Linked DNA regions of Teredinibacter purpureus. Each later gene encodes a partner of the first gene's protein in a complex. Links are inferred from orthologs where the notes say so. Each region holds a gene or a part of one and is shown in the gene's direction. Other genes may lie near its edges. The genes, in order: smc and H5647_RS13670.

Region 1 (4,386 bases):
GCCGTCGTCAGTTGCTTTGACCGGCGGTATTGCGCGGGCACAAGCAGCGTTGAATAAGTCTGGAGCTAATCATCAGAGTGATACAACACCTGAAGTGGCGTTGAATTCAGTGTTAAATGTTTCGGTAAGCTTTGATAAAAGCTTAGTAAATGCAGAGCCGGATGACCAAGTGTTTGTCTATGCACGCGCTTGGCAAGGCCCCAAAATGCCTTTAGCCATTCGGAAGTTGAAAGTGTCTGAATTACCTATCCGAATACAGTTGGACAATAGTATGGCCATGGCGCCCGGTATGGATTTGGGTAGTTTTCCTCAGGTGGAGCTTGTTGCGCGTATAACTGGCTCTGGTAGTGCGATACCCCAGTCTGGTGATTGGCAAGTCTCGGAAGGTCCAATAATTGTTGCGGAGCAGACGAAGACGATAACGCTTAAGATCTTCGAGCAGATCCCATAAGGGTAAAGGCGCCTCGCTAGTCTCTAATTTAATAAATTCAGTAATGCTTAGCCGAGCCTATCTGTGTAGAATCGGCGGCTTTCCTTTTTAGCCAATACAGTCCTTCATCATAGTAAGGCGTGGCGTTCAGTTCAAAATCGGTGTCTAAAATATATGCGGTTGAAATGTATCAAATTGGCGGGATTTAAATCTTTCGTCGACCCAACCACCGTTAATTTCCCCAGTAATCTTTGTGCTGTAGTTGGGCCCAATGGTTGTGGTAAGTCCAATATTATCGACGCTGTTCGGTGGGTAATGGGCGAATCTTCGGCGAAAAACTTGCGTGGCGAGGCGATGACAGACGTCATTTTTAATGGCTCAAGTGGTCGAAAACCTGTTGGGCAGGCATCTATTGAGCTCGTATTTGATAATAGCGATGGCACCATTGTTGGAGAGTTTGCTGGTTACTCGGAAATTGCCATAAAACGAAAGGTCACGCGAGAGAGCCAGAATATTTATTACTTGAACGGTAATAAGTGTCGGCGACGTGATATCACCGACATATTTTTAGGAACAGGCCTTGGGCCGAGAAGCTACGCTATTATCGAACAAGGTATGATTTCTCGATTAATTGAGGCTAAGCCAGAAGAGCTGCGCGTTTATATCGAGGAAGCGGCAGGCATTTCAAAATATAAAGAGCGTCGTCGCGACACTGAAAATCGTATGCGGCGTACGCATGAAAACCTTGAGCGTCTTGCCGATATTAGAGAAGAACTCGAACGGCAACTCTCACGGTTAGAACGTCAATCGCAATCAGCTGAAAAGTACACTGAATTTAAGAAAGAAGAGCGTGCGCTAAAAGCAAGGCTGCAGGCCCTGCGTTATCAGCAATTACAGCTTAAATCAGACCAAAAGCACAAAGAAATCAAAGAGTTGGAGCTTAAAGTTGAAGCTCGAGTAACGGAGCAGGTGCGCCATGACGCGGATATCGAAAAGTATCGAGCGGAATATACGGAGAAAAGCGACACGTTCAACGAAGTTCAAGGCCGTTACTACGCTATTGGTTCCGATATTACGCGTATTGAACAAGCGATCCAGCATGCGGAAGAGCGTGAGCGTCAATTACGTATAGACCTAGAACAAACGGAGCGAGATTGTACGGAAGCTCAGGAACATTTATCCGTTGATATGGCCAAAGCTGAAGGTTGGGAAGCTGAGCTGCTTGAAATACTACCGGAGCTGGAGTTGGTGCAGGGTTCCGAAGAAGAGTCTGGTTCTATTCTCGTTGAGGCTGAGGAGTCTATGCATCTGTGGCAGCAAGACTGGGATCAATTTAATTTGAAGGCCGCTGAGCCACGTCAGCAGGCTGAAGTTCAGCAGTCTCGTATTAAGTATCTCGAACAGGTACAAACGCGATTACTGGAGAGAATGGATCGGTTGAAATCTGAGCGAGATGCGCTCGTTATCGATGATGTTGCCGACGATATAGAGATTCTCCAAGAAGAGCTGGCAACACTAGAGCTTTCAGCGGAAGAAAAAAGAGAGCAAGTTGAAGCCCTTACCGACGTTGTAAATGAAGCGCGCGACGCACAGCACAAATTTACGGAAGAGCGTGATTTGTTGCGGTCGGACATTCAGCGCGCCCGTGGGCGGCATGCGTCACTCGAAACGCTTCAGCAGGCGTCGCTGGGTCAAGCGGCGGGCTCAACTACGCAGTGGTTAGAATCTCAGGGGCTGGCAGATTATCCGAGGCTGGCCGAGAAAGTAGAGGTAGAACAGGGGTGGGAAACCGCGGTTGAGGTTGTGCTTGGAAACACACTTCAGGCCGTCTGTATGGAAAGTACACTCGACGCTATTAGCGAGTCCTTAAATAGTTTTGACGCGGGCGAAATGACATTTTTTGACGCGACATTGGTAACCGATTCGGTTGGCACAGATACGTTACTGTCTAAGTTACGCTCTCCCGTAAATTTGTCGTCAGCGTTGGCGGGTATTCTGGTTGCCGAGGATTTAGCTGAAGCTCTCGCTAAGCGCAAAGCTCTAAGTGCGGACCAATCGATAGTCACCAAAGACGGAATTTGGTTGGGTTCAAATTGGCTAAAGGTTGTAAAGGCGGATGACGCCAATGCAGGTGTAATTGCTCGCCAAAAAGAATTGGACGAACTCAGTTTACATATTGAGGCGCTCGAAGGGCGCATCGAAACCCTTATCGAACAAGTTGAGACCTCAAAATTACGCAATAGTGATAGTGAAAAAGCGCGCGAAAATCTTCGTCGAGAGGCTGATGACTTAGGGCGGAAGTATAATGAGGCGAAATCGTCGCTCAGCTCGAGCCGGGCAAAAGTAGATCAAGTCACTGAGGGTCGCGAACGCGCCCAGCGTGATATCGCTGACGCTCAAGCACAGATGGATGCTGAATCTGTCAACCTTGTTGACGCGCGAACGTTGCTCGAAGCTTCCATTTCAGCTATGGAGACAGATACTGCCGAAAGAGAGGCGTTGCTGCACAGACGAGACAGCATACGCGGTAAATTAGACGAAGCCCGCCAAAAGGCTCGTCACGACAAGGATCGTGCTCACGAACTTGCAATGCGGCACCAATCGTTAAAAACGCAAGTGGATGCCATTAAACAAGGCATTCAACGACTTCAAGACCAGATGGGTCGAATGCAAGAGCGGCGTGAAACCCTCAAAGGGTCTTTGGAAGAAAATCGTGAACCAGTTGAAGAGCATAAGCTAGATTTAGAAGCGTCACTCGAAAAGCGTATTACTGTTGAGCAGGAATTGACTGAAACTAGAAAGATTGTAGAAACGGTTGAGTCGGCCTTACGTGATATTGAAAAGCAGCGGCACCAAATTGAATCCACGATTGGTGGCATTCGAGTGGAGCTCGAAAAAGCACGTTTGGATGCACAAACGCTAGATGTTCAAAGTGAAGGCCTCAAGCAGCAGTTGGTCGAACAAGAATACGATTTGGCTACTGTGCTGTCTTTGCTTGACGATGATGAGGACGAGGCGTTACTTGAAGAGTCGCTAACAAAAATGGGCAATCGTATTGCGCGTCTAGGGCCAATCAACCTAGCGGCAATTGATGAGTACAAAACAGAGTCTGAACGAAAAAATTATTTGGATGCGCAGAACGACGATTTGAGCGAAGCGCTGGAAACGTTAGAAAATGCCATTAAGAAAATTGATAGAGAAACACGAACGCGATTTAAAGAGACGTTTGATCAAGTAAATACTGGGATACAAGAGTTGTTTCCTAAAGTGTTTGGTGGTGGGCATGCTTATCTAGAGTTGACCGGCGACGATATGCTCGATACAGGTATCGCTATTATGGCGAGACCACCAGGCAAAAAAAATAGCACTATTCACTTGTTGTCTGGTGGGGAAAAGGCGCTAACAGCCATTGCTTTAGTCTTCTCAATATTCCGATTAAATCCGGCGCCGTTTTGTATGCTAGACGAGGTTGATGCGCCTTTGGATGACGCCAATGTTGGACGTTACGCCCGAATGGTGGAAGAAATGTCGAGCCAAGTACAGTTTATTTATATTACGCATAATAAAATTGCCATGGAAATGGCGCAGCAGCTTATGGGCGTTACCATGCATGAACCGGGTGTTTCTCGCATGGTAACAGTTGATGTTGAAGCCGCAGCAGAACTGGCATCAACTTAACGTCATTTTTTTTGAAACGCAGTAATAGAAAATGTTGCATGATTAATTTAGAACACAAAAGTTTAGGGGGAAAATAAGCGGCATGCGAGATTGGTTAACGGTCATCATCGTTTTGCTTATTGTCGGTATATTGCTGGATGGATTTCGGCGTATGAGGCAATCTAGGCGTGAAAATTTGCAAATATCCAAAAAAGCAAAAGAAGCCGATAGAGGGAAAGTCTCGGTTAGCTCTAGCGAATTTCCGCGTGGTGGTGCACGAGTGGCTGGATATCGCGATC
Region 2 (3,231 bases), 270 kb from region 1 along the record:
TACATAAAGCGGGCATAGAGGGTGCGCTCGAAGGCGCTGAAGCTTACGCTAAAGGTGGAGCGATAGGCCGACCACATTTCGCGCAATATATGGTGGAGGTGGGCGCGGTCGCTAACATGGCGCAGGCCTTTAAACGCCATCTCGGTGCGGGGAAGATCGGTGATGTGAAAAGTGGCTGGCCTGAGACAGAAGAGGTTGTCGAGTGGATAGTAGAGGCCGGTGGTATTGCGGTTTTGGCGCACCCAGCAAAATACAAAATGACTCGATCCAAACTCTGTAGGCTGACAGAATCATTCGCGGAGGCTGGCGGCGGAGCAATTGAGGTTCTTAGTGGTAAACAACCTGTGGGTTTGGCTGAAAACCTTGCTAAAATAGCGAATCAATTCAATTTGGCCGGTTCTTGTGGCAGTGATTTTCACACTCCAGGACAGCCGTGGCAGGAGCTTGGTTGTGCGAGTACACTACCGAGTACTGTTCAGCCCGTATGGAAACTCATACCACATCTCTCTTCATTGTAATTAAAGAGGTTTTAATGGCGCAGTTCTTCGCAATACATCCCGAAAACCCTCAGTCACGTTTAATCAAGCAGGCCGTTGAAATGTTGCGGCGCGGGGGCTTAATTGTCTATCCCACGGATTCGGCTTATGCTTTAGGTTGTCATATTGGTGATAAATTCGCGCTGGATAGAATACGGGCGCTACGCCAACTCGATAAACATCATAATTTCACTTTAATGTGCCGCGATTTATCGGAGCTTGCAAATTATGCGCGTGTCGATAATTCGGCCTTTCGGCTGATTAAAAGCCATACACCGGGCCCTTATACGTTTATTTTAAATGCGACCTCCGAAGTACCGCGCCGCTTACAGCACCCAAAACGTAAAACATTAGGGCTTCGTGTACCAAATAACCCTATCGCGTTGGCGCTAATGGAGGAGCTTGGTGAACCGCTAATGAGTAGCTCGCTCATTCTTCCGGGAGAAACTGAGCCCCTTACCGACCCGTACGACATTCGAGACACACTAGAACACCAGCTAGAATTAGTCATTGACGGTGGGTTTTGTGGTTTAGAGGCCACCAGTGTTATTGATTTAACCGAAGATGACCCTCGTGTAATCCGCGCTGGTTGCGGTGATATTAGCGATTTCATCTAATTCGGCCATTGGTTGCCCTTATCACCACTATCTTCGCACATCGTTCGTAGCCGTTTGGCCTTCCGTGCCGCTATAATGCGCGGTCACGGATACGGCCGGTCTCGGTTAAGGATATAGGTGTACATTGTCTGGAATCGAAACGAATAAGAGTGAGCCTGATGTAGTTGTCGTTGAGCCGGAGTCGAGTGCGACAGTATCGCCCGAAACGGACGGCAAAGTGCAGGCTAAGTCTGCGGAGCCGCATCCAGAGCAAGGAGAAATGCCTTTTGCGATGGTGCAAGGGAAGGCGTTTACTCAGCTGCCAAAAGATCTCTATATTCCGCCAGATGCGTTAGAAGTGTTTTTAGAGGCTTTTGAAGGGCCCTTGGACCTTTTGCTTTACCTGATTCGACGGCAGAATCTCGATATTCTTGAAATAGATGTTTCTGAAATTACACGTCAATATGTTTCATATGTCGAAATGATGGAAGCTATTCAGTTCGAGCTAGCGGCCGAGTATCTGGTAATGGCGGCGATGCTGGCAGAAATCAAATCACGTATGCTGTTACCTCGCTCGGAATCCATAGAGGATGAAGAGGACGAAGATCCACGCGCAACTTTAATTCGTCGCTTGCAAGAATATGAACGCTTTAAGCACGCTGCAGAAGATATTGACGAACTGCCGCGCATGCACCGTGATGTGCATATTGCGAAAGCTGAGAGCCCTGATCGCAATTTGACGCGTCCGGAGCCCGATGTAGATTTGAAAGAGCTTCTATTATCACTGTCTGAGATATTACGTCGTGCGGATATGTTTGAAAGCCATCATGTTGAGCGAGAGAAACTCTCGACGAGAGAGCGCATGGGGCAGGTATTAGATAAATTAGCAGGCCAACAATTTGTGCCGTTTGTCAGCCTCTTTACCGTTAAAGAAGGGCGCTTGGGTGTTGTGGTGACTTTCTTGGCGGTAATGGAACTCATTAAAGAGTCGTTGGTAGAAATCGTGCAGACTGACGCTTTTGGTCCCATTCATGTGAAGGCGCGCGTTCAGTAAATGAGACTGCCTGATAACGGCAAGAATAACGCTTACAATAGACGAAGAGTTCATGAGTTACGACATTAATCAGTTACAAAAGATTTTGGAAGGTGCGATCCTCGCAACAGGTGAGCCTTTAACCATAGACCGAATGTTAACTTTATTTGAAGAGCATAATGCCCCGAGTAAAGAAAATATTCACGAAGCGCTCGAAAGATTAAAGCATAGTTGCGCCGATAGAGGCTTCTCTTTAACTGAAGTGGCAAGTGGTTACCGCTTTCAAGTGAAGGAGGATTTGGCCGAGTGGGTCAACCGGTTATGGGAAGAAAAACCCCAGAAATATTCACGAGCAATGCTAGAAACATTAGCGCTGATTGCTTATCGGCAGCCCATTACGCGCGGCGATATAGAAGAGGTGCGTGGTGTTGCTGTTAGCAGCCATATTGTGAAAACGTTGGTAGAGCGTGATTGGGTTAAAATTGTGGGGCATCGAGATGTGCCTGGTCGGCCAGCGTTATACGCTACTACTCGTATCTTTCTCGATTATTTTAATTTAAAAAGCCTAGATGAACTGCCAACACTGGGTGAACTTCGTGATATTGATAGCTTAAATGAGTCGCTAGAGTTTGATTCTTTGCCGCCAGAGGTGCAAGAAAGTATTGCCGCTGCTGCAGAAAAAACAGAAGAAAATAAGGGCGAACAACCTATTGCTGGTAGTGAATCTCCAAGTGCTGAAGAGGCCCAAGAGGCCGAACAAGAACAGATCGGCATCGAGGAAGACGCTCAAACTGAGGTAACGCTTACGCTAGAGCATGGTGAGGGTTCGTCTATAGATGGCGAGTTGTTGCCAGTGGTGGAAGAAAGCGACAAACTAGATGATGAAAGTATTTCCTCCAGTGAAACACCAACGATATCAATTGGCGTTGATCATCCAGTAGAGCAGAGCGAGGAGGGAGTATTACCCGAATACGCTGTTTTAAACCCAGATGATAATATTGAACCAAAACACATAGAAACCGACAGTGCTGATATTTCCAATAGCCCTGAAGGGCTAGAAAACGAA

Evidence for each region.
Region 2: the proteins of smc (region 1) and H5647_RS13670 are in contact, whole or in part, in a crystal structure (PDB 3ZGX), measured with the Bacillus subtilis proteins. The link is inferred for Teredinibacter purpureus from one-to-one orthologs.

What each region holds. Positions count from the first base shown.
Region 1 is NZ_CP060092.1:3,373,727-3,378,112, reverse strand. Bases 242-4,308 are described here. They hold smc (chromosome segregation protein SMC), read left to right. Parts: upstream 242-604; coding sequence 605-4,108; downstream 4,109-4,308. Other genes in these bases: zipA (cell division protein ZipA), read left to right, coding at 4,191-4,308; ccmI (c-type cytochrome biogenesis protein CcmI), read left to right, coding at 242-451. Outside these bases: more of ccmI, read left to right, coding at 1-241; more of zipA, read left to right, coding at 4,309-4,386. UniProt on the Bacillus subtilis protein: Required for chromosome condensation and partitioning.
Region 2 is NZ_CP060092.1:3,100,106-3,103,336, forward strand. Bases 320-3,231 are described here. They hold H5647_RS13670 (segregation and condensation protein A), read left to right. Parts: upstream 320-1,277; coding sequence 1,278-2,186; downstream 2,187-3,231. Other genes in these bases: H5647_RS13660 (PHP domain-containing protein), read left to right, coding at 320-518; H5647_RS13665 (L-threonylcarbamoyladenylate synthase), read left to right, coding at 533-1,153; scpB (SMC-Scp complex subunit ScpB), read left to right, coding at 2,239-3,231. In the rest of the region: more of H5647_RS13660, read left to right, coding at 1-319. UniProt on the Bacillus subtilis protein: Participates in chromosomal partition during cell division. May act via the formation of a condensin-like complex containing Smc and ScpB that pull DNA away from mid-cell into both cell halves.